DNA from 4 places in the Neobacillus sp. GCM10027624 genome. Region 1 is predicted to be linked to each of the others. Evidence: riboswitches for the same ligand, from Rfam matches in the RefSeq annotation. Region 1 holds a riboswitch; each other region holds the start of a gene.

Evidence for each region. Region 1 has a riboswitch for cobalamin ahead of ACFQZ9_RS09470 (ABC transporter substrate-binding protein). Riboswitches for the same ligand answer to the same signal wherever they lie in the genome.
Region 2: another riboswitch for cobalamin. It lies ahead of ACFQZ9_RS10965 (ribonucleoside-diphosphate reductase subunit alpha); the one in region 1 lies ahead of ACFQZ9_RS09470 (ABC transporter substrate-binding protein).
Region 3: another riboswitch for cobalamin. It lies ahead of metE (5-methyltetrahydropteroyltriglutamate--homocysteine S-methyltransferase); the one in region 1 lies ahead of ACFQZ9_RS09470 (ABC transporter substrate-binding protein).
Region 4: another riboswitch for cobalamin. It lies ahead of ACFQZ9_RS27715 ((2Fe-2S) ferredoxin domain-containing protein); the one in region 1 lies ahead of ACFQZ9_RS09470 (ABC transporter substrate-binding protein).

The regions. Positions count from the first base shown of each region.
Region 1 is NZ_JBHTHD010000003.1:885,255-891,424, forward strand. Features, by position in the region: gene ACFQZ9_RS09450 (energy-coupling factor transporter transmembrane component T) at 1-598, shown strand, start outside; gene ACFQZ9_RS09455 (ABC transporter ATP-binding protein) at 580-2,220, shown strand; gene ACFQZ9_RS09460 (ECF transporter S component) at 2,199-2,891, shown strand; gene ACFQZ9_RS09465 (Dph6-related ATP pyrophosphatase) at 2,928-3,617, opposite strand; cobalamin riboswitch at 3,731-3,920, shown strand; gene ACFQZ9_RS09470 (ABC transporter substrate-binding protein) at 4,098-5,063, shown strand; gene ACFQZ9_RS09475 (FecCD family ABC transporter permease) at 5,029-6,090, shown strand; gene ACFQZ9_RS09480 (adenosylcobinamide amidohydrolase) at 6,095-6,170, shown strand, end outside.
Region 2 is NZ_JBHTHD010000006.1:91,723-97,892, reverse strand. Features, by position in the region: gene ACFQZ9_RS10970 (hypothetical protein) at 1-173, opposite strand, end outside; gene ACFQZ9_RS10965 (ribonucleoside-diphosphate reductase subunit alpha) at 249-2,516, opposite strand; cobalamin riboswitch at 2,782-2,981, opposite strand; gene ACFQZ9_RS10960 (phosphotransferase family protein) at 3,105-3,920, shown strand; gene ACFQZ9_RS10955 (RNA polymerase sigma factor) at 3,968-4,489, opposite strand; gene ACFQZ9_RS10950 (multidrug ABC transporter permease) at 4,521-6,170, opposite strand, start outside.
Region 3 is NZ_JBHTHD010000010.1:67,065-73,234, reverse strand. Features, by position in the region: gene gpmA (2,3-diphosphoglycerate-dependent phosphoglycerate mutase) at 1-648, shown strand, start outside; gene ACFQZ9_RS14795 (acyl-CoA thioesterase) at 715-1,185, opposite strand; gene metE (5-methyltetrahydropteroyltriglutamate--homocysteine S-methyltransferase) at 1,264-3,552, opposite strand; cobalamin riboswitch at 3,849-4,044, opposite strand; gene ACFQZ9_RS14785 (hypothetical protein) at 4,172-4,471, shown strand; gene ACFQZ9_RS14780 (small acid-soluble spore protein H) at 4,603-4,782, shown strand; gene ACFQZ9_RS14775 (bifunctional 2',3'-cyclic-nucleotide 2'-phosphodiesterase/3'-nucleotidase) at 4,836-6,170, opposite strand, start outside.
Region 4 is NZ_JBHTHD010000023.1:155,407-161,576, reverse strand. Features, by position in the region: gene ACFQZ9_RS27735 (protein adenylyltransferase SelO) at 1-1,247, shown strand, start outside; gene ACFQZ9_RS27730 (class I SAM-dependent methyltransferase) at 1,654-2,247, shown strand; gene ACFQZ9_RS27725 (Uma2 family endonuclease) at 2,228-2,791, shown strand; gene ACFQZ9_RS27720 (hypothetical protein) at 2,824-3,546, shown strand; cobalamin riboswitch at 3,808-3,989, shown strand; gene ACFQZ9_RS27715 ((2Fe-2S) ferredoxin domain-containing protein) at 4,120-4,506, shown strand; gene cobJ (precorrin-3B C(17)-methyltransferase) at 4,559-6,170, shown strand, end outside.

The DNA.
Region 1 (6,170 bases):
GATTAGCTTCGGCGGAATGAATGCCTTATCGATTATCTGTGTGATAGCGATTTTTATTTCTTATAATATTGTCATGACGCCCAATAAGCTTTTGTACTTATTCTCGAAATTTTTACCACAGTTTGCAATTTTGCTCATGCTCACGCTTCGTTTTATTCCGTTAATGAGAAGAAGATTAGAAGAAATCTCCACCATTCAACGAAGTAAAGGGGTTTTGCTGACTACCGGAACGTGGAAATATAGGGTAAAGACAGGCATGCTCTATATTCAAACCTTGCTTACCTTTTCATTAGAAGAAGCGATTCAGACAGCAGATTCAATGGAAGCGCGCGGCTATGGTACACGTTCCCGTTCTTCTTACGAATATTTTACATTTCGAAAAAAGGATTTTTTTGTCCTTTTATTTTTAATTATCCTTTATGCAGTGATTATTTTGGGGCGAATCAGGGGTTATGGATATTTAACCGTTTATCCCATCATGGAGTCTTGGGGCTTATCTCCACTAGATTTCCAAACCCTCATTTTCTATCTATTGTTTTTAAGTTTTCCAATTTGGATTGAAGCAGGTGGAAAGTTCCAATGGCGTTTATCGAATTAAACAAATTAACCTTTACTTACCCGGATTGTATAAACCCTGCCATCAGAAATCTTTCCCTTTCGATTGATAAAGGTCAATTTGTCGTTTTATTTGGCGCTTCAGGGTCTGGAAAAAGCACCCTGTTAAAATTACTAAAGAAAGAAATTCAACCCCATGGAATGCTTGAAGGTGATATTTTCATTAACGGTAAGTTGGTTCAAGAGCCGTCACCTGATACAAAGGAAATTGGCTTTGTCTTTCAAGATCCTGAAAATCAGGTTGTGGCAGATGATGTCCTTCATGAAATGGTTTTCGGTCTCGAAAATATCGGACTGCCGACAAATGAAATGAGAAGCCGTGTTGCGGAGATGGTTCATTTTTTCGGGGCTGAAGCATTATTAGACAAAAAAACGCATGAACTCTCGGGCGGGAAAAAGCAGCAAATTAATCTTGCTTCCGTTCTCCTTATGCAGCCGGATATTTTGCTTTTAGATGAACCGACGGCACAGCTGGACCCGGTCAGTACAAGGGAATTTCTTGATATGATCAAACGGCTGAATGAGGAATTTGGCATGACCATTATTATGGCTGAACACCGTCTGGAGGAAGTGCTGCCGTTAGCGGACCAATTGGTCATGATGGAAAGTGGCGAAATGATTGCGAAGGGGGACCCGAGGGAGGTTCTAACTCAAGTTTGGAACTCAGCTAATAGGACTTACGTGCCGACAATTCCTTCTCTCTTTTTTAATATGAAGGGCACCGGGATGGTCCCTTTAACGGTAAAAGAAGGTAGAAGTTGGGTTCAAAGTGAGACTTTCTTTAAAAACACTATTGTGCCTGTAAAAAATAAGGCAAGCCGAAACGAGTTATTGATTAACGCGAAAAATATTTTATTCCATTATGAAAAGAAAAAAGAATTGATTCTAAATGAACTTGATTTTACCCTTGCAAAAGGGGAATTTTATGCGTTAATGGGTGGGAATGGTTCCGGAAAATCCACCTTATTAAAGCTATTAGCTGGTTTAATCAAACCGGATAGTGGCAAGATTTTTTTCGAAACTAAACCCTTGAAAGCCTGGAAACAGAAAGAGATTTCAAAAAAAATTGGGTATTTACCACAAAATCCGAAGTTATTTTTCCTTCAGGATACAGTTCGGAAAGAAATGAATTACATCTTAGAACAGTGGGGATTCAAACATGATCAAGAAGTGCAGTCACTTTTAGGAGTATTGAAAATCACTGATTTGCTTGACAGTCATCCTTATGATCTAAGCGGTGGTGAGCTTCAAAAAGCAGCGCTCGCCTGTTTATTGTTAAGGAAGCCTGAGGTACTTTTCTTAGACGAACCCACAAAGGGGTTAGACCCGATTTCTAAAGAAAATTTGGCTAAAATCCTTACCGATTTGAATTTGCAAGGAATCACAATTCTAATGTCCACACATGATGTTGAGTTTGCAGCCCAACACGCTACAAAATGCGGAATGATGTTCCAAGGCAAAATTACTGCCGAGGGTACAGCGGAACAATTCTTTAAAGGGAATTTCTTTTATACAACAATGGTGCAAAGGCTGTTTCGCAACCTCCCTAATCAGCATGTGCTCACCATCCAGGAGGCACTGCAATGCGTACTACAAAGGTCTTAGCATTCGGTTCATTCCTGTGTTTCTTTTTTGGACTATTATTTTTAGCAGTAAAGTGGGACGATCATTATTTGGCAATGAGCTTTGCCATCTTACTTCTTTCCTTTGGGTTATTATTATTTCGATTTGAAAGACGAAAAGTGGAACCGAGGGAATTAGTATTGCTATCGGTTTTAGCCTCCATTGCGGCCGTAGGCAGAATTCCATTTGCTTCGATCCCAAGTGTACAGCCAACGACATTTGTGATTATGATGTCAGGCTTTGTTTTCGGCGCTGAAAGCGGCTTTATTATCGGGGCGGTTGCGGCCCTCGCCTCTAACATGATTCTCGGTCAAGGACCCTGGACACCCTGGCAGATGGCTGCATGGGGCCTTGTCGGATTGACGGCCGGACTTTTCCGAAAAACGAAGCTCATGAATTGGAAGTGGGGAAGAGTTTTGTTTGGTGTGGTCTGGGGGTTTTTATTTGGCTGGATTATGAACCTCTGGGGATTTCTCTCCTTTTCTCAATCGGGGACTACAATGACATTGAAGGCATTTCTTACTTATTTCGCTGGAAGTGCACTGTTTGATTTCATGCACGCTGTGTCGAATGTTTTCTTTCTTCTTGTTTTTGGTACTGGGTGGGTAAAAATTTTGCGCAGATTTAAGCGGAAATATGGTCTTCTTGAATAAAATTAATGGGCAAGCGGGTTCCGCTTGCCTTTGCATTTAATAAGGAACTAAATCGATAAAATAAAAACAATTTTGATTCGTATGAGGGTCGGTTTTTTCCGTAATCTCATTGGAAAGTTTAAAGTTAACCGGTTTCGAAAATAATGGTCCGTCAAAAACAAAGGTATGAAATTCTCCATTTTCGCCGCAATGATCCACTCCGTGTGGGAGATCCTGTAAAAATTTCTCGTCGATTACTCTGCCTGTAAAAGATGAATCCAAGCGATTCCCATTAACACAGGTTACAACAGTTTTAAACCCAGAATTTAAAAATTCAGCAATTAACCGTTTAGAATCTTCCCCCCAAACCGGAAAAATTGCATTGAGGGAGTGGTTCCTTACCATTTTTTCACGGTAATCTTTAATATCCTGAAGGTGAATATCCCCAAACATGATATCGGTGATTCCGTCCTTTACGATTTGTTGGAAGGCGTCCCCCATCCTTTGTTGATAGATTTCATTCGTCCGATTCTCGGGAAGATACACTTTTCTAAGCGGCAGCCCAAGAGAAAGTGCTTGCTGCTCTAATAATTTCTCCCGGACGCCATGTGCATTTGTCCGATAATCTTCCTCAGAAATAGTGGTTAATAACGAGTCAATCTCCCATTCGCCTGAACGAATCAAGCGATACAGGGCAAGTGTCGAATCTTTTCCACCACTAAAAGATACTACAATTCTTTTTTTCAAGCTATTTCACCTCTTTACTTAGGATAATAGGAATGTAAGATGAAAACAATGGAGATTTTTCCAAAATTATATACAAACTATTTTGTGATACTATATAATGAATCTATCATAAAAAATATAAAAAAGAATTAGGTGCTAAAATCTTTTAAAGATTTTAAGCTTAAAAGGGAAGTTGGTGCAAAACCAACGCGGTCCCGCCACTGTAAATGAGAGCAACCTATAAAATGTCACTGTCTTATTGATGGGAAGGCATAGGAAGCGATGATCATGAGCCAGGAAACCTGCCTAATTTCGAAGTGCGCCAAAAACCTACGAGGATAGGGAGGTGTGGAAGGATAGACTCCTTTTACTTTTCTAGAGTAATTGAATCTAATCAAACCAACATCTCCATTACAAGTGGGGATGTTTTTTTGTTTGGTGCAAAACCATATTTTTATTGATAAAAGAATCATCACAGACTTAAAAGCAGGAGGAAGAAACATGAAAAAATGGTATTCGCTTTTGTTAGCAATGATGTTAATCATAGGGGTATTAGCAGGTTGCGCTGAAAAACAGGATCAAGGAAAAGAAAACAAGAATGCAGCTGGTGAAAAGCAATCAGAACAAGTCGCTTTCCCGGTCACGATTAAAGATGCATTAGGGGATAAGGTTGTCATTGAAAAGAAGCCCGAAAGAATTGTCTCTCTCATTCCTAGTAATACAGAGATTGTTTATGCTCTAGGACTTGGAAAAGAAGTGGTTGGAGTTTCCGATTTTGATAATTACCCAGAAGAAGTAGCGAAAAAAGAAAAAGTGGGTGGTCAAGAGATAAATGTAGAAAAAATCATCTCTTTAAAGCCGAATTTAGTGTTAGCCCATGAATCCGCAGCAAATATTGAAAAAACAGCGCTGCAGCAATTAAGAGATGCAGGGATTAAGGTTTTAGTTGTAAAAAATGCCGATCATTTTGAGCAAGTGTATGACACCATTGACATGATTGGTAAAGCTACAGGAGAAACCGATAAAGCTCCTGTTTTGATAAAAGGCATGAAGGATAAGCTTGCATCCATTCAATCAAAAACCAAAGAAATTAAAGACAAGAAAAAAGTGCTAATTGAAGTATCACCGGCACCAGAAATCTATACAGCTGGAAAAAACACTTTTATGGATGAAATGCTGGGGATGATTAATGCGGATAATATCGCAAAAGATCAAAATGGCTGGGTGAAAATTGATGAAGAGGCCATGGTTAAACGAAATCCTGATGTGATTGTCACAACATATGGATATTATGTGAAAAATCCAGCTGCTAAAGTTTTAAAGCAAAAAGGCTGGGAAAATGTCAATGCTGTGAAAAATAAACAGGTTTTGGATGTGAATTCTGATAAAGTAAACCGCCCTGGTCCAAGGATTGTTGAAGGAGTAGAGGATCTTGCAAAGGCCATCTATCCGGAAGTTTTTAAATAATAAATATTTTGCCTACTTTACGGCAGGAGTTTTCATGATTTTTGCCGTTTTATTTGGAATTTCGACGGGTACGGTATCCGTTCCGATCCTTTCCATTATTAAAATCATTAGTTCAACACTTTTCGGAATCCATTATTTTGAGCAAGTGGACCCGATGTATCAGAGTATTGTCATGAACATAAGACTGCCCAGGGTAATCTTATCAGGATTAGTAGGAGCAGCACTAGCGATCAGCGGTGCTGCCTTTCAAGGTCTGCTTCGAAACCCATTAGCTGATCCTTATACATTAGGTGTATCATCCGGGGCATCACTTGGTGCCGTTTTGACATTATTTTTTCAATTTTCGCTTCCTGTTTTAGGCACATTCACATTACCAGTCCTAAGCATTCTTTTTTCTTTTTTAACGATTTTTTTGGTGCTGATGTTTGCACGGAAAATTGACCGTTCGATGAGAGTAGAAACAATTATTTTAACGGGGATTATTTTTAGTTCTTTTTTAGGTGCCCTCATCTCGCTGATGATCGCTTTAACGGGTGATGAGCTTAGGGAAATCATCGGCTGGTTGTTGGGGAGTGTTTCGATGAGAGGCTGGGATTACATAAAGCTTATTTTGCCGTTTTTTATGATCGGTGTTGTAATCCTGATTTTTAATGCGAAAGAATTAAATTCTTTTGCCTTCGGGGAAGAAAGAGCACAGCATTTAGGGGTAAATGTTCAACGAAGGAAGTTGATTATCTTAACAGCGGGCTCAATATTAACTGGAGCGGCAGTGGCTGTTTCGGGCACAATTGGCTTTGTTGGACTGGTCATCCCCCATCTATCAAGGTTATTATGGGGACCTGATCATCAGCATCTTCTTCCACTTGCGATTTTAACCGGGAGCGGGTTTCTGATAATAGCCGACCTTGTATCACGAACAATTATTTCTCCTACTGAGCTGCCAATCGGAGTGATTACAGCTTTGATTGGTGCACCTGTATTTGCACTCATTCTCATGCAGAGAAAAAGGAAGGAAAGAAGTGGTTAACAAAATGCTTACCGTTCAACATGTTTCAGGCGGCTACTTAGGTGAACACGTCCTTAAAGATGTTTCGTTTGAAGTGGAAA
Region 2 (6,170 bases), on a different contig from region 1:
GTATAATTTTGTCCTTCATTCGGCTTTTGAAGGACATTTTCTCGGTCTCTTGTATAATTTTGTCCTTCATTCGGCTTTTGAAGGACATTTTCTCGGTCTCTTGCCTGATTTTGTCCTTCATTCGGCTTTTGAAGGACGTTTCCATTCGGCTCTCCGCTGATTTTGTACTTCATTTAGCTTTTGAAGGACATTTTCCTTCGCCTTCCCAGCAATTTTGTCCTTAACCCGTATAAAAAAGTCTATTTCCCCTAGCTATGACACGCTTCGCACTCCTCAATCTCAGCTTGAGACGTACTCCGGACATAATAAGTAGTTTTCAGCCCCTGCTTCCATGCCTCCAGATGAAGATTTAGTAACTCCCGTGCCTTAATATCATGACGAACATACAGATTAAAACTGATCGCTTGGTCGATATGGCGCTGGCGGGCAGCGTTTTGCTTAATACTCCAGACCTGATCCAAGTCATGCCGGGCCCGGCGGAAATACTCATACGTCACATGATCCAAATCTGGAGCCGTTACCTTGAACTTAAAGTTTTTCTTTTCCTCCGCGTACTCTACAGAATAAATTGGATCAATTCCATCCGTGGATCCGCCAATTTTAGCCGTCGAAGAATTAGGAGCAACCGCCATTAACCAGCCATTGCGAACCCCGAACCTCGAAACCTCCTGCTTCAATGAAAGCCAGCGATCCTTCACATATTTTTTTCGTTCAAAGTACGCACCAGTCTGCCACTCCGAACCCTCAAACTTGCTGTAGGCCCCTTTTTCTTTAGCAAGCTCAACCGAAGAACGAATCGTGTAATAAGCAATTTCCTCGTATAGCTCATCAGCTAACCCGACCGCATCCTCCGATTCCCAATGAAGTTTTTTCAAGGCTAGCAGGTGGTGCCATCCAAAGGTCCCCAGCCCAATTCCACGAAACTTTTGGTTCGTTAGCTGAGCCTGCCCGACCGCAATCGTATTTAAATCAATCACATTATCCAGCATCCGGACCTGAATCGGTATCAGCCGTTCCAATACATCCGCTGGCACCGCCTTTGCCAGATTAATAGACGATAGATTACAAACCACGAAATCACCAGGTCTACGGACAATGACAATATTTCCATCCTCATCAACATGCTCATTAACGACCCTAGAGGCAGACATGTTTTGCGCAATTTCCGTGCACAAATTACTGCAATAAATAGAAGTTCGCCCCGCCCCAAGAAGGTGCTTATTTGGATTTTGCCTGTTCACCTCATCTCGATAGAACATATAAGGAGTCCCGGTTTCCAGCTGCGAGACCATAATCCGGGCCATAATTTCCATTGCCCGATAAGTTTTGCGCGGAAGAAGCGGATTCCGGACAGCTTCCTCATATTTTTCGGTGAAATAAAGCTTGTCCTCCTCATCGTAAAAATCCTCCAAGCCAAGAGGCTGGCCAAACTCGTCCTTCCAGCCCATTATCTGCTTCACTTGATGCGGACAGAACGTGCACCACTGTCCAATACTTCTACCATTCTCGTCGACTTCTTCAAGCTTTTTCATAAATAAATCTGGGATCGCGACTCCTGTAAAAATATCATGAGCTTTGCGCCGCTCGTCGCCATTATTTGTCTTTAAATCAAGAAATCCATTCATAATATCCTTATGAAAAATATCGAGATAAACCGCGATGGCCCCCTGCCTTTGGCCTAACTGGTCAACGCTGACCGCTGTATCATTGATCAGCCGGATCCACGGCACAACCCCTGACGAATTGCCTTTAAACCCTTTAATATCGGAGCCAAGGGCGCGCACCTTGCCAAAGTAAATTCCAATTCCGCCGCCATCCTTACTTAATCTGGCACTGTCCCAATTGTTTAAATAAATCCCATCAAGCGAATCGTCAACGGTATCAATAAAACAGGAAGACAGCTGACCAAAGCTTTTTCCCGCGTTGGACAAGGTTGGTGTTGCCACGGTCATATAAAGATTGCTCATTGCCCAGTAGGCTTCTTTGACCAAAGCTAATCGTCGGTGGGGCTGCTCTTTTTGCATCAATGTCATCGCAATGACCATGAACCTTTCCTGCGGAAGCTCATACAAATTTCGCTCATAATCCTTGGCTAAATATCGATCGGCCAATAAAAATAATCCTATGTAGTTAAACAAGTGATCGCGTTCAGGTATGATTTCTCTGCCCAGCTGCTCGATCTCACCCTGCCCATAAGAATCCAATAGTTCACTAGAATAGATCCCTTTTTCCGTTAAAGTCCTAATTAACTGATAAAAGTCACCATATTGTTCCTCCTGTGAATAACCACGATTACGTGCTGCCTCCCTATATAATTCCTGCAAATACAATCGTGCAGCAACAAATGTCCAATTGGGCTGATCCATCGCAATCCGATTGAGAGCGTACATAAGAGCTTGCTGAGTTTGTTCTTTTTCCGGTGCATCTTGTATTTTTTGAACGAGTTCTGCAGTATCAAGACTATATTGCTCTGCTGCCTGCTGGATTACCTCGAAAACGTATTCTTTCGTGATCATTGAAAAATTCCTCCTAAAAATAGAAAAGTGTAAGCGCCTTGGTCAGCCCCGACAAGTGCTGGAGGACCTGACGGTGAAGTCGTTCTTTGACTTCATCGTCAGGGCCGAAGCAACCTCGAGGGGCTAGGCGCTGAAACTGGCCAATAAAAAAATCCGCTCGGGGCGGATTCGAGCGGATGAAACGACAACAGAAAAGAGGATTCAAGAAAGCATGCCTTCCTTGACCTAATTTGCCACCGTTCCAGCTCCCAATCCCCGAGGAAGTGAAACATCTCAAATTAGGACAGGTCTCCTGACTCATGCTTCTCCCTACTCTGAGCCCTTCCCGTATAAGCACCTGTTTTCACAAGAAACTTATACAGTGGTCATCGCTCATTTCGTCTGCATTTACAGTTGCGGGGGCAGCTCTGGATTCTCACCAGATTCCCTTTTAAGCCGTTTGGCATCCTAACTTAAGGCTAACACAATATGTAGTTGTTTTAATTCTCATTAAAATCAATATATAGTAATAGAATTATTTTTTCAAGTTTAATTGTTTTCGCTTCTATATATTGGTAATATTTATCTAAAAAAATAAGGTGATAATCCATGGCATTAGGGAAATTGATTGGGCGTGGAAACACAGCGGAAGTGTATGAATGGGGAGAAAATGAGGTCATCAAACTTTTTGATCTGCAAATTCCGGAAAGTCTAGTAGATGAAGAATATCAATCTAATATATTGATTCAAGATTTACAGCTGCCTTCCCCTCTCGTAAATGGGAAAACAGAAATAGATGGTAAGAAAGCAATTATCTATGAAAAAATAAATGGAAACAGTCTGACAAAACAGCTTACAAGGAATCCCTTTGCCATCCGAGGCAGGGCAAAACTTTTTTCACAATTACACCAGCAAATTCATAAAAAAGATGGCGCAGCCCTTCCGAAACAAACGACTTACCTCACAAGAAATATTCAACACACCAATTTATTAACCCCAGAAGAAAAGCAAGCGATTTGTGATTTTTTGAAACAACTGCCTGAAGGTCATCAGGTCTGCCATGGCGACTTTCACCCCGACAATATACTAGTCTCCAAGAATCAAGTTAAAGTGATTGATTGGATGACTGCAGCTTGCGGCAACCCTATTGGAGATATTGCGCGAACTTATATCATTTTAAAACATGCTTATTTGCCTAAAAACATGCCAGCTTTTGTGAGGGCCTCACTCGAGCGAGTCCGAAACAGATTTTGCACTTATTATCTTGAAGAATATCGGGAACAAACATTATTAACTTTAGAAGACCTCGAAAAATGGACCATACCTGTCATGGCTGCCCGGTTAATTGAGGGGGTTCACCCGGATGAAAAAGCGGTATTACTCCAGGAAACCCGCAATCTTCTAAAAAAATATTATTCTCATTAAAAAATGAGCCTGCCCTTCTAATGAGTGGCAGGCTCGTTTCCCATAGATTAAGCTGATACTTTTTCAGCGTATGCATGCTTCAGTTGCTTTCGGGCCCGATACAGACGGGTCTTAACGGTAGCTGCTTTAAGATTTAGCAGGCAGGCAATCTCATTTTCTTTTAAACCATAATGGATTTTCAAGATCAGCACTTCCTGAAATTCCTTTGATAAACAGCCCATCGTCTCATTTACCTCTTCTTTAAAGAGACGGATTCCAACCTCTTCCTCGAGATTTTCCCCGGACCGTTCCAGCCCGATGACCGGCTCCATAGTCGCAGGGTCAACGAGCATCAAGCCCTTTCGTTTTTCCACTCGTAAAAAATCAATCGCGGTCCTGGCTGTAATGGCGGACAACCAGGCACCCAATTTATTCGAATCTTCTACTGTATCCAGTTTCTTATAGGCCTTCAAAAATGCCTCCTGAACAATATCCTCAGCAATAAATCGATCCTTGGTGTAGGAATAAGCGATATAGTGCAGGCGCTGTGAGTACTCTCTAAATATTTGATTAAAATCAATGGAGCCCAAGACCCCACCCCCTTTATGAGAAGAAGTGCCATTATCTGAAATGTTCTTTTACAAAATCTGGCGCATGTGCTTCATCGAAAAATAATACCTCTTTGTAGTTACCCCTCTTATAGTAAAAAACGACAGTATAATCCTTTTGAGGATGACTTCCTGCCCTTTGCAGCGCAAGTTCAATTTCTTGCTTGTTCGTGCTTTTTAGCGAATTTTCATCCTTTTCCAGCTGTGGAATCGGTTCTTCTGAATCAAATGCATTAGAGTAATCCTTCTTTACGACCAGGATTTTTGAAATATCCTTGTTCGTTATTGTCACCCTTTCCAGTTGTTTCTGTTTCTTTAACCACTCTGTAAAATTTACAAAGGACGGTCTCAAAGTGAAATAAATATTTCTGTTTTTCCCCATATCCACTTCAATCCCGGAACCTCGGTCTTGGTAATAAAGATTGTCCTCATAGGATTCCGCTAATATATCGGACCGTAAGAGCGAAATAGCCTCCTTGATCTCGATTGGATCGGCAAAAGCGGCCTCTTTGCCAACCGGTCCATTCGTACTAATACGAATCGATCTGATTTGATTCACATTGATTTTAAAAATCTCATTCGTCGCAAGTTTATATTCTTTCGATTCGTTAATTGTTTTGAATAGATCCGCGTAAAGACGCTTATCCACCCTGTATTCTCGAGTTACATATTTTCCGTTTTTCAATTGATATCGTAAAAACAAATCCTGTGTCTGCTCAGAGATATGCCCCTTATTTAGCTTCTCATTCGCAATAATTTGCTTATGGAGGTTTCGAACCGATTCAATATTTGCTTCTTCTTTCAATGGTTCTGGTACACGAAATTTTTCAGTTGATGAATATTGGCTCCTAAAAAGGTATGGGTTATCCGTAATTAAAACGTTTTGAATTTCTGTTTGGTTCGGTACTCGTTTTTCATAGACTCCTAGTGTCTTAACCCCCAGGATTAACACTGCAAATATGGCTGAAAAAACAACCAACCCCTTTAATCGTCTAAGGCTGAACACGCGCCATGTTTTTTGCAGAACCATTTCTGCAATAAAATAGCCGATCACTGCTCCAATCACATATCCAAAAATAATCCAGCCGGTATTAGCATTTTGTACCTCACTAAAATACACTCCGCCAAGAAACATAACACAAAGCGTCACACCATATTTGAAAACCGAACGTAAGCGGACAAGCGCAATTGCTTCGGTAACTGTTTCCATTTTCCTTTTTTTATAAAAAAACAATGCAAGACCATAAAGGACCACCGATAAAAGCAAATAAATGACCACATACTCCCATTTTAAATCGGCATTATTAAGGGTGATCGCCGTCGTAATCGGTGACATCTTTTCCAAGTCCCGATTCAAAAGATAATCGCTTGGAAAACCATATAATAATATTTTTAAATTAGAGCAAACCAATACTGTTATTCCTACAGGGAACAGGACAAATACGTAGGTGAGCACTGCCTGAACCGCAGAAATTCCAGTCATCATCGCAATAAACACACCAGCTATAAACAACAGCAGGTCAAATAAAATCGTGGTTCCTGCCCAAATAAGAATATCGGTTTTGCTATAAATCGCCGTAATATCAAGATTGATCCGAATGATTAATAGCAAAATCGTTGTTATCGCAACCGGTAAAACCAAAAGGATGATTCCCGTAAGCGC
Region 3 (6,170 bases), on a different contig from region 1:
GCTATTTTGAAAAAGCATGGCTTTACCTTTGATGTTGCCTATACCTCCGTTCTTAAGCGGGCGATTCGGACCTGTTGGATTCTCCTTCATGAGATGGATTTAGTGTGGATTCCGGTGAAAAAATCATGGGGGCTGAATGAAAGGCATTACGGCGGGCTGCAGGGGTTGAACAAGGACGAGGTCATCGCACGCTTCGGTGAAGAACAAGTAAATGAGTGGAGGCGCTCTGTCAGTGTCCGGCCACCGGCCCTTTCCAGGAAGGATCACGCACATTATCTGGCTGATCCGAAATATACAGGGCTAGGGGCAGATGAACTACCCTTTGCCGAAAGCCTTCTCGATACAGAAAAGCGTGCTGTAGCCTATTGGAAGGAAGAGATTGTTCCTGATTTGCTGCAGAACAAACGCGTCATCATCTCTGCTCACGGGAACACACTCCGGGCATTGGTGAAATATCTCGACCTAGTTCCCGACGAAGAAGTCACAAGCCTAAACATCCCCAACAGCATGCCGCTCGTCTACGAACTCGACGACCAACTAAAACCCATCCGCCACTACTACCTGTGCGACGAAGGCGAAGCCACGGAAGACCACATTCCACGACACATCGACCTCAATGACCCCGAAAACTGTGAATGGATCGGGTAATTGGATTCGACAAAAAACGGGTGGTGACAGGCACCACCCGTTTTTTGTCGAACATACAACTTACCTCTAGCGTATCGCCGCCCTTAATTTTCGGTTTTCTTTCCTAGCTAAGGCAGTATCGAATAGTTGTTTTTCTTCTTCACTTTCCGGGAATACGCCCGGAACTGGAATCGGTTTTCCCTCTTGATTGACTGCCACCATCGTCAAAAAAGATTCGGTTGTTAAGGTCTTTTTATTTGTGATAAGGTTGTGCGCTGTTACCTTTACGTACACCTCCATTGAACTTCTCCCGGTATACGTAACAAACGCCTCTAATGTCAATGCATCCCCTACCTTGGCGGAAGATAGAAAATCCACCGAGTCAATCGATGCCGTCACAACCGCACAATTCGCATGCTTCATCGCTGCAATTGCCGCAATCTCATCAATATACGCAAGCACCTTCCCGCCAAAAATCGTATCCAAATGATTCGTATCCGGCGGAAAAACTAGACGCGTCTGAATCGTCCTTGAATTCTGTATCGGTAATTTTTCCAGGGTCACGAAAACCCCACCCCCTCATCATTCTTTCGATAGAATTCGGGTGGTGACAGGCACCGCCCGAATTTTGTCGAATCACTTAAACCATTCTAACACAGTCATTCGTTCACGGACCAAATGTGTGGCTTCTACCATATTTTTCAGGGATTGGATGGTTTCTTCGGTTCCTCTGGTTTTCAGGCCGCAGTCGGGGTTGATCCAGAATTGGGCTGGGTCAAGGGCTGCTAGGCCGCCGGCGATGACGTCGACAATTTCTTCACATGAAGGTATTCTTGGGCTATGTATGTCATATACCCCCAAGCCAATTCCTTTATGGTAGGCATGTTGATGGAATGTCGAGATTAGCTCTCCATGACTCCGTGAAGTTTCAATCGAAATGACATCCGCATCCAGTTGATCGATAGGTTCAATAAAATCATGAAAGTCACAATAACACATATGGGTATGAATTTGTGTCGTATCCGCTACCGTCGAGGTCGTTACCCGGAAAGCTTTTACCGCCCATTCTAAATAGTGTTCCCAAGCAGATTTCTTCAGTGGCAGCCCCTCGCGAAGTGCCGGTTCATCCACCTGAATCATGTTAATCCCTGCCGTCTCAAGGGCTTCCACTTCTTTTCTCAGCGCAAGAGCAATTTGAAAAGCAACCTCTGAGCGCTGCAGATCGTCGCGAACAAACGACCAATTCAGAATCGTGACAGGCCCTGTAATCATGCCCTTGACTGGTTTTTCCGTAAGCGACTGGGCATACACACTTTCTTTAACCGTCATCGGTTGCAAAAACTCCACATCACCGTAAATCACGGGCGGCTTCACACAACGCGAGCCATAGGATTGAACCCATCCGTTTTCCGTGAACGTAAATCCGCCTAATTTTTCTCCAAAAAACTCAACCATATCCGTGCGCTCGAATTCGCCATGAACGAGTACATCCAAGCCCATTTCTTCTTGGATTCCAATCCATTTCCCCATCTCCGCTTGAATATACGAATCATATTGTTCCGTCGACCATTCTCCCTTGCGCCATTTTCTCCGTGCTTGACGTACTTCCAAAGTTTGCGGAAAGCTTCCAATTGTCGTAGTCGGCAGCAGCGGCAGCTTCCAACACTTTTGTTTTTCGCGACGTTCTTCAAAGGTAGCAGCCCGCTCAACCTGCTGAGACCAGACGCGCGACACCTCTTCCTGAACTTCCTCACAGTTTCTTGCTGGGGATTGGTTCAAACGTTTGAGTGCCCCTTCGCTTAACGCGAACGCCTCACCTTTAATACCGTCACGAACACTTTCAACCAGACAGTGTACTTCCAATAACTTTTCATCCGCAAAAGCTAAAGCCTCTTTTATAACTGGGTCTAACTTCCCTTCATGCTGAATCGTAACTGGCACATGCAATAAGCTCGACGAAGGCTGCAACCATAATCGTTCCTGAGGGACAATCTTTTTGATCGCATCAACTAAATTTCTTTTTTCAGAAAGATGTGCACGCCAAATATTTCGACCATCAATCACCCCAGCAGCAAGGACTTTATCCTTTGGAAATCCAAACGTAGCGAGGGCCTGCAGATTCCTTTCCAAACCATGGACAAAATCCAGTCCAATCCCCGCAACCGGTAAATCGATAACGTCCTGATACCATTCAACCGCATCAAAATAGGTTTGCAGCATAATCCGCAGCTGTGGCGCAGCTTCCTGCAGTTGTTTGTAAATATAAGCAACAGTTTTCATTTCATCTTTTGTGATAGAGGTAACCAAAATTGGTTCATCTAGCTGTACCCATTCTACCCCCTCTTCCGCCAGCTCTTGTAAAATTTGTGCGTACAACGGGACAATCTGTAAAATAAGTGCAGGCAATTGTTTCGGCTCATATCCCTTTGATAGCTTTAAGAACGTGTAAGGTCCGACTAGGACTGACTTTCCATGAATTCCAAGTTTGTCCCGAGCTTCCCGGTAGGCTTGCAGCGGCCTATTTTCGGTTAAGGTAGGTATAACTTCCCCGAGCTCCGGAACAATGTAATGGTAATTCGTGTTAAACCATTTTGTCATTTCACAGGCGACCGCTTTTTCACTGCCGCGGGCCATTGCAAAATAGGTTGAAAGTGGAACGGGCCCTTGACCTTCATAACTATACCTTTTCGGCACGCAGCCAAACATTACGGCTAGGTCTAGCATATGATCATAAAAAGTAAAATCCCCGACAGGAATCCACTCGATTCCTAGATTTTTTTGCTTTTGCAGGTGGTGGAGGCGAATTTCTTCTATTTGCTTAAGAAACTCTGATTCTCCTAATTTCCCGGTCCAAAATCCTTCTAAAGCCTTTTTCCATTCACGTTTTTCCCCAATGCGCGGGTACCCTAGATTACTGCTTTTCATCTTAATTCCTCCTACTCTTTTTGAAAAATAACATAGTGTTCGCGCAGCGTTACTTATAGCCGACATTTTGACTCGCCTCGCACCTATTTCTGTCGCCTATCGACCTTTTCGGAGACACATTCCCCAGATCAGTGGGCCATTTTTGTCTTCAACCCCAGAAAGCTATTTTTTAAAAATAAAAAAAGGCATCTCTAACGTTCCAATAGAAAGTTAGAAATGCCTAATATCGATAGCGACATACGTCGCCCTGTTATCAGCAGCAGCCAATCTAACACCTCCCTATTTCCCGTAGGTCTTCAGCGTTGTCGAAACAGGCAGGTCTCCTGACTTAAGGATCATCACCAGCCGCATACCTTCCCAATCATCTCGATCAGTGGCAAAAAACTGCGTTGATTTCCCTTTTACAGTGGCGGGACCGTGTCGGACTTGCACCGAGCTTCCCTTTTCATCCTTGAAACCAAGCTTCAAGGAACCTGTTCCCACTTATTCAATTAAACAAGTACTCTACCATCATAATGCAAATCATCCAAAAATTGCAATTTTTAATGAGATTCTAATCCATGATTTTTCAGGTTTCTTAATATAATAAATCACTCTCGAATCAAGGAGGAAAATAAATATGGACAAGAGATTGCGGGAAATCCAGCAGCGGATTACACAGGAACACAAAGACCTCGGTAAGTTCGTACAGCATGTCCTTGACGAGTTCGACAAAAAAGCAGATGAACATCGCCGTCTGAGTTCCTCAAACGCCTTAGCCGGAATCAAAACCTCCGGAATCGCAGAAAAAGCCTTCTACGACACCGTAAACGAAACAAAAAAATGGGTCCTCGACGTCCTTGAACGCACCATCCAAGACTTCGAACACTCCGGTGACAAACACTGGAACAAAAACTTCAAAGACGGGGTCAGGGAGTAAATAGCTTTCGACAAAATTCGGGTGGTGACAGGCACCACTCGAATTTTGTCGAAACACCACACACCTACATAAATAGGCGTATATACTTTGTGATTAGGCGGATACTGTTAAAGGAAAAGGAGGTTCGATTGATGGACGCACAAAGAGCTCAAGATATTGCCAATTCAACTACGATGGCAAATGTTATGTATAACGGAACTCGGATTTATATCGAGCATGTTGACCAACAAAATGGCACTGCTACTATTCATCCTTTAGATCAGCCTAATCAAAAGCAAAGCGTTTCTGTATCAAGCCTAATGGAATCTTAATAAAAAAGTGCAAACTTCTAGAAGTTTGCACTTTTTTATTTTAAAGATCTCTCTTATTGCGTCAAATCCACCGAATACTTTGCAAATCCTCCATCGGATGGCCCAATATATTTAATATTCGGGAATTGTCCAAGGTATTTTTGTGCAATCGGTGAGGATTCAAACACTGGAACGGCTGAACCGCTAAATTTCGCGAAAGACCAGTTTTGGTCGGCAGTTGGATTCAGCGGTTTATGCGCCTGAATATAATTGGTTACAATCTGCCGGTTTTCATCTGGTGCCTTTAACACAATCTCACCTTGACTAACTCCAGGGAAGGTCGCACTCGAAGCACGATAATTGTTGGTGGCAACAATAAACTTCTGGTCGGCCGCAACCAGCTTCCCTTGATAGGCCAAATTAACGATTCGACTTGAGCCCGCATTCACCACATTCCCATTTACATCATACTTCGCAGGTTTGGTTACATCAATTTGATATTGCACACCGTCAATTACATCAAAGTTAAACGATGGAAAATCCGGATTAATTAACGGCTGCTCGCCGCCGGCAGGATTGAGTTGATTAAATTGCCCCGCGCTCATTTCTAGCCATTCTTTCAACTGGGCACCGGTTACTATTTTTGCTTGGAGTGTATTCGGATACAAATACAAATCTGCAACATTTTTGATGGCCAGTTTTCCAGCTGGGATATCGGTATAATACGTCGGACCGCCACGACCGCCTGCTTTAAATGGCGCTGCCGCAGAAAGAATCGGGATCCCCGCATATTTTTGGTCCTTTAATGCACCCGCCACATATTCAGCTTGGGCATTATTGACAATTTGAACAGACGGATCGTCCTTAACGAGGGCAAAATAGCTATAGATTGGAGCGGTTGTTTCCCCAACAGGCTGATTAACGTAGTTGGTTGTCGCCTCATGCTCTTGTCTAATCGCCTTCATTATTGACTCGTCGGTTTGAACAAGAGATTTCCCTGCAGGGTCAACAATTGGCCGTAAAGCCGCTTTACTGTCAACTACTTTCCACTTACCTCGTTTTTTCTGCAGCTGCAGATCAATCACGCCAAGATGGCTGCCAAAGGCTCCGGCCATGACCACCGGTTTCCCGTTGATGGTCCCCTTTTCAAGATTGGTATTCGGTAGGTCCTTGTAGATTGGACCTGGGAAGGTGTTATGCTGATGTCCGGTAAATACGGCATCAATACCCTTGACCTGTGTTATGTAGTAACCGGCATTTTCCATTCCGGGCTGATAGGGCTCCCCGCTAATTCCCGTGTGAGCAAGGGCGACAATCACATCCGCTCCCTGCTTTTTCATCTGCGGAACATATTTTTTTGCCGTCTCCACAATCGATCTTGTTTCCACTTTTCCTTCTAAATTAGATTT
Region 4 (6,170 bases), on a different contig from region 1:
CCCTTGCTCAAGCCTATGCCGGACATCAATTTGGGCATTTTACTATGTTAGGTGATGGCCGTGCGCTGCTGATTGGTGAACAGATTACCCCTCAAGGGGAACGCTATGATATTCAACTCAAGGGTTCAGGCAGGACTCGGTATTCCCGAGGGGGAGATGGCCGGGCAGCGCTTGGTCCAATGCTTCGTGAATATATCATCAGTGAATCCATGAATGCACTTGGGATTCCGACCACCAGAAGTTTGGCAGTGGTGGAAACGGGCGAGACCATTGCCCGCGAAACTTATTTGCCTGGAGCTATCTTGACTCGTGTGGCTGCCAGCCATATCCGAGTCGGCACTTTTCAATATGTGGCAAAATGGGGAACGGTTGAGGAACTCCGCACCCTCGCTGACTATGCAATAAAACGCCATTACCCAGACATCGAGGCGAATGAAAATCGATACCTCTCTCTGCTTCAGGAAGTAATTAAACGTCAAGCGTCGCTTGTTGCGAAATGGCAGTTAGTTGGCTTTATTCACGGTATAATGAACACTGACAACATGACAATTAGCGGGGAAACGATTGATTATGGTCCTTGTGCCTTCATGGATACATATGATCCAGAAACCGTCTTCAGTTCGATCGATGTTCAAGGACGCTATGCTTATGGCAATCAGCCATATATGGCTGGTTGGAATCTTGCGCGATTTGCAGAAACGCTTTTGCCACTGTTGCATGAGAATCAAGAAGAAGCTGTAAAAATTGCTCAAGATGCCATTTCCGGTTATATGGATTTATATCAGAAGAATTGGCTTGCAGGAATGAGAGAAAAGTTGGGGATTTTTAGCGAGGAAGAGCAGGATGCAACCCTTGTGGAAGAACTCCTCAGTATAATGCAGCAATACCATGCGGACTATACGAATACCTTCCGCGGACTAACGATCGATAAAATGAAAGATATGCCTCTCAATGGGACTCCAGAATTTACGCAATGGCATGAAAAATGGCAGGCAAGACTAGGGAGGCAGGAGGAATCCAGAGAATCTTCCCTAGAGTTAATGCGAAACAGCAATCCTGCAGTTATTCCGCGGAATCACCGGGTAGAAGAGGCGCTCGAGGCTGCGGTAAATGAGGGAGACCTAAGTGTGATGGAAAAACTGCTTAATGTTCTTTCAAGTCCTTATGTATACAGCACTGAACAAGAAGAGTTCTGTACATTGCCAGCACCATCAAATCTCCCTTACCGAACTTTTTGTGGTACATGATGGTGTTAGTTAAAAAACTAGGAGCAAAATAGTGATCCTGATAAGCCTTATTTCGTGAATCTTTTTAGTTAGCTAGCCAATAGTCGGTCAATGCAATAGGAAAAGAGAACAAGTGTAACAATCTCTTTTCATTTCGGCCGGCTATTTTTTTACCCGATACGAGAAATTAAGAACATATTTATCCATATAATCGGAAGGAGCAGTAAAATATATTACAATTTTGTGAAGGATTAAACGACTTGAACATTCTACAAAATGGGATGTTATAATTAAACAGTAATCTTATTAAATTCTACTCGACGTTCAACTTCCATTTACTTTCCTCAAATCTCCTGGATTTTCACCCTACTGTTTATTCCTATTTCTATCATTTATTCTTAAATCAGTTATAAGGAGCCATTTTTCCATGGACACTAGAACAAAATGGAATATTAAACATCAAGATCGCCTAAAAAAATTAGATGTGCACGCGCCAAATCCAAGATTAAAAAATCTATATCCCTATCTTCATGGCGGAACGGCCCTTGATCTTGCCTGCGGTCTAGGAGGAAACAGCTTATATCTCGCAAGTTTGAACTATCAGGTTCAAGCCATTGACATATCTGAGGTTGCGATTAACTATCTTCAAGAACAGGCTGCAAAGGATAAACGCAATATCATACCACAAGTATGTGATTTGACGGAATTGAACAATCTTAGATGGGAAGACAATTCCATTGATTTAGCGGTCATTACCTATTATCTAGATAGATCGTTATTTCCCATGTTGAAGAAGTTTATAAAAGAAGAAGGTTATTTGTTTTTTGAAACCTATTATCTTAAATCGCAAAACGAGAATCAGGGGATATCAAAACAATATAAACTAGAGCCTCAAGAGCTGCTAGAAGAATTTCGAGGCTGGAAAGTGCTTTTATTTGAGGAAAATGAACAAGAGGGACGGCAAACCATCTTTGCTAGAAAAGTAAAAGGAGTGGTAAATCATGACCCTATATCGGAATGATTCTATACCTGTAGAGGATTATTTTAAAATTCGAGAAAATTCAGAGGGAATTTTAGAATATATTGACAGATTTGTCTATATGTCACCTTCCCCTACGACAAAACATCAACGATTATCAAGAAAACTTCTTATCAAATTGGATCATTTCTTGGAAGGGAAGCCTTGTGAGGTATTTCATGCCCCATTTGATATCGAATTAAATAAGGAAGGGGTGGAAGGAACGAACATTGTTATCCCAGATCTCAGTGTTATATGTGATAAAAGTGGTTTTACAGAAGCACGCTATATTGGAGTTCCCAACCTCCTTGTCGAAATATTAAGCCCCTCTAATCAATCCCATGATTTAATTACCAAATTAAATATTTACATGAATTACGGTGTCAAAGAGTATTGGATTGTTAATCCAATGCTGAATTCTGTAACGGTTTATTCTCTTAATAGTGAAGGTATGTATGACCAGCACGATTTGAAAACGGAGCGCGGAACAGTTACATCGAAATTTTTAGATGGTTTTAGCGTGGATTTAAAAGATCTATTTTATTGAAAGGATTGGTTTACATGATGGAGATGAAAACTGTGGAGAAGATTATTGAGTTTGCACAGTCAGGAACAAATACAAAAAGTTTTCGGCCGGATTATCCTGTTTCTGAGGAGTTAAGGGAAAAGATGTTGGATACCTTTAGCGATTTTATGGACTTTACGCTAGATGCCTATTTTCATGAGGTTGCTCCCTTTTTAGAGGAATATGTAGAAGAACTTAAAACGAGGGAAGAGAAAAAAGATATTTTGCTGCATAATTTATTTTGGTGGCGAATTGTGTATGATGCCAACTACAATTATAGTGAAAGCTGCATTGCTGAATATTTAGCTGAAAAGGATCGAGGGTTGGATAGGGGACCTGTGATTGAATCATGGTTAAGGGAATATTGGAAGGCAATCCCTAAATTCTATTATGTTGGCTATAAATATAATGATCGTTTCTTTGTTGTAGTTGATATTTTAACAGAAAAAACAATTGATGTACTTGTGTGTGACCCGCTTGCAATCCCTCCTGAAAATGGGGAAGTTGTTGTGGGGACGCTAATCCCGTTAGGAGAAGGTTTACATGCTCCGATTGTTGATTTTTACCATTTTGATTATGAAGCAAGAATCGATATAGCCAGACATGTACACTACTATTATGAAAGATTTTCAAAAAATTCGACTCCACACGAAACTTTTCTTCACGTACTTTCCGCTATGCTGCAAATCGAAAGACTTATTTTCATAGAAACTCATGAAAAAAAACCTCCAAAATAATTCTTCTATTCCATAAAACTTTTTTGTTTTTTTTGTGAAAATTTATCCATCCAATTATAATCATCGGAAATTTATTGATGTTTTTTTAGGATAATATATCTATTTTGAGAAAATTTTGCTAAAAAAATCCTTGGAAAACTTGATATAGGGTGATTGATAGTCTATTATAAAAAATGTCCTTAAACAATCAAAATAAAAATTAATATCTTTTTTATTACAACCTCTTTTGTGAAATAAAGGGAAAAAGTTTTTTATAAAAATTGAATAGTAATAGGAAAAGGTGCGCTAAAACAGCGCTTAAAAGGGAAGTACGGTTAGAATCCGTCACGGTACCCGCCACTGTTATGAGGAGTTTCATTGCAAATGTCACTGAAGTTTTTTCGGGAAGACGTAATGAAATGATGAACCTGAGTCAGGAGACCTGCCTTGTCCTATTTGCTTCATGAAACCTACGGGAATATAGGTAGTAGTGCTGAAAAATACCAACATTATACTTTATTGTGTGTATTTAATCTGCACCCCTATATTCATAGGGGTGCTTTTTTGTCTTAAAAATCAAAGGGAGAGTGTTTTATGACGACCTGGAATTTAAATGGAACGAAACACCATGTACTTATTTGTAACGGCAGCAGCTGCATGAGAAAAGGGGGGGAGGAAGCAACAGTGGCCATTCGCAACGAGATTAGCAATCTGGATTTGGACGCATTCATACATACAACAAGAACAAGATGCAATGGTAGATGCAAGGATGCTCCAGTTGCCGTTGTTTATCCGGATGGAACCTGGTACAAGGATGTTACACCGGAAGTAGGCAGTAGAATTGTTAAGCAACATCTATTAGGTGGAGCCTTAATGCAAGATCATATCATTTATCAATTTGATGGGGAAGGATTTAAACAACCGGAGAATTCAGAATGCATTGAAGGAATCGTAAAGCCTGTAAAAAAGACAGTGTCATGAATTAGATTGAACGATTTCTAGGTCTTGAATTATGGAAAGGAGGAAGATCAGGATGAAAGGGAAATTGTTGGTTATCGGTTTTGGCCCGGGAGATTACAAACATATAACCGAACGAGCACGAGAAGCAATACAAGAAAGCGATATCATCATTGGATATAAAACATATGTGGATTTAATCAAGGGGTTATTAACAGGGCAACAACTTATTAGTACGGGAATGACAGAAGAAGTAAGCAGGGCTCAAGAAGCGCTCAAACAAGCAGAACAGGGAAAGAAAGTAGCCGTGATTTCGAGTGGTGATGCCGGTGTTTATGGAATGGCAGGACTCGTTTATGAAGTATTGATTGAAAAAGGGTGGAAAAAGGATTCAGGGGTGGAAGTCGAAGTCATACCAGGAATTTCCGCCATTAACTCCTGTGCGGCTTTACTAGGAGCTCCAATCATGCATGATGCTTGCACCATTAGTTTAAGTGACCATTTAACACCGTGGAAATTAATTGAGAAAAGAATTGAAGCAGCTGCACAAGCGGATTTTGTAATCGCTCTTTACAATCCAAAAAGCGGGAGAAGAACAAGACAAATCGTTGAAGCGCAAAGGATTCTATTAAAATATCGCTTGCCGGAAACCCCGGTAGGATTAGTGAAAAGTGCGTACCGAGACAGTCAAAATATTGTAATGACCAATTTACAAGACATGCTTGACCATGAAATTGGGATGTTAACCACTGTGATCATTGGAAACTCTTCTACTTTTTTCTATGATGACTTAATGGTTACCCCGCGCGGTTATCAACGGAAATATACATTAAATCAGGCTATTCAGCCCTTAAAACCGCATCAGCGTTTACAAAAAGAAGCTGAACCATGGGCGCTGGAACAAACTGATAATGTAAAACTAAAAAAGAAGGATCCCGTATTACTGTCTGACATAGAAACCTCGAGAGCATTGGCAGAAGAAGCACTACAATTGATTACTGGCGTGGGTGAAAACATTTCTCCTATTGTTAATCAGCCCATCCAGTCTATTTTTGAATTGGCAGTAAGTCCTGGTGTCACAAATAAAAAATTTACGCAAAAACAGATGCTTACTCTAGCCGAAATCACGGGGGAAGAAGGTGTGATGGAATACACGCCGGATCATTCTATTAAACTGCAGATTCTAACCTCCCAGCCAGATGAAATTGTGCAGAAATTAAAAGATGCAAACTTTTTGATTTCTCCGATTGGCGATGTTTTAAGTGTAAAAGCCTGCGATTTTTGTGATGGCGAAAAGAAGGACTCGATTCCATATGCCGAGGAACTGCATGAAAGGCTTGGAGGAATGGAACTTCCTAAGGAATTAAAACTCGGGGTAAACGGCTGTGGCATGGCATGTTACGGAGCGGTAAAAGAAGATATCGGTCTTGTATACCGTAATGGTGCCTTTGATTTATTTTTAGGGGCAAAAACAGTCGGAAGAAGTGCACACCCAGGTCAAATCGTCGCGGAAGGAATTGGACCTGATGAAATAGTCGGCTTGGTTGAAAGGATTGTTCAAGAATACAAGCAAAAGGCTCATCCAAATGAGCGCTTCTATAAATTCTTTAAACGTGTAAAGCAGGTTCAAGGCTTCACCTATCAAGATATTACACCGAAAATCAAAATTGAAGAAGCGGTATGCGGAG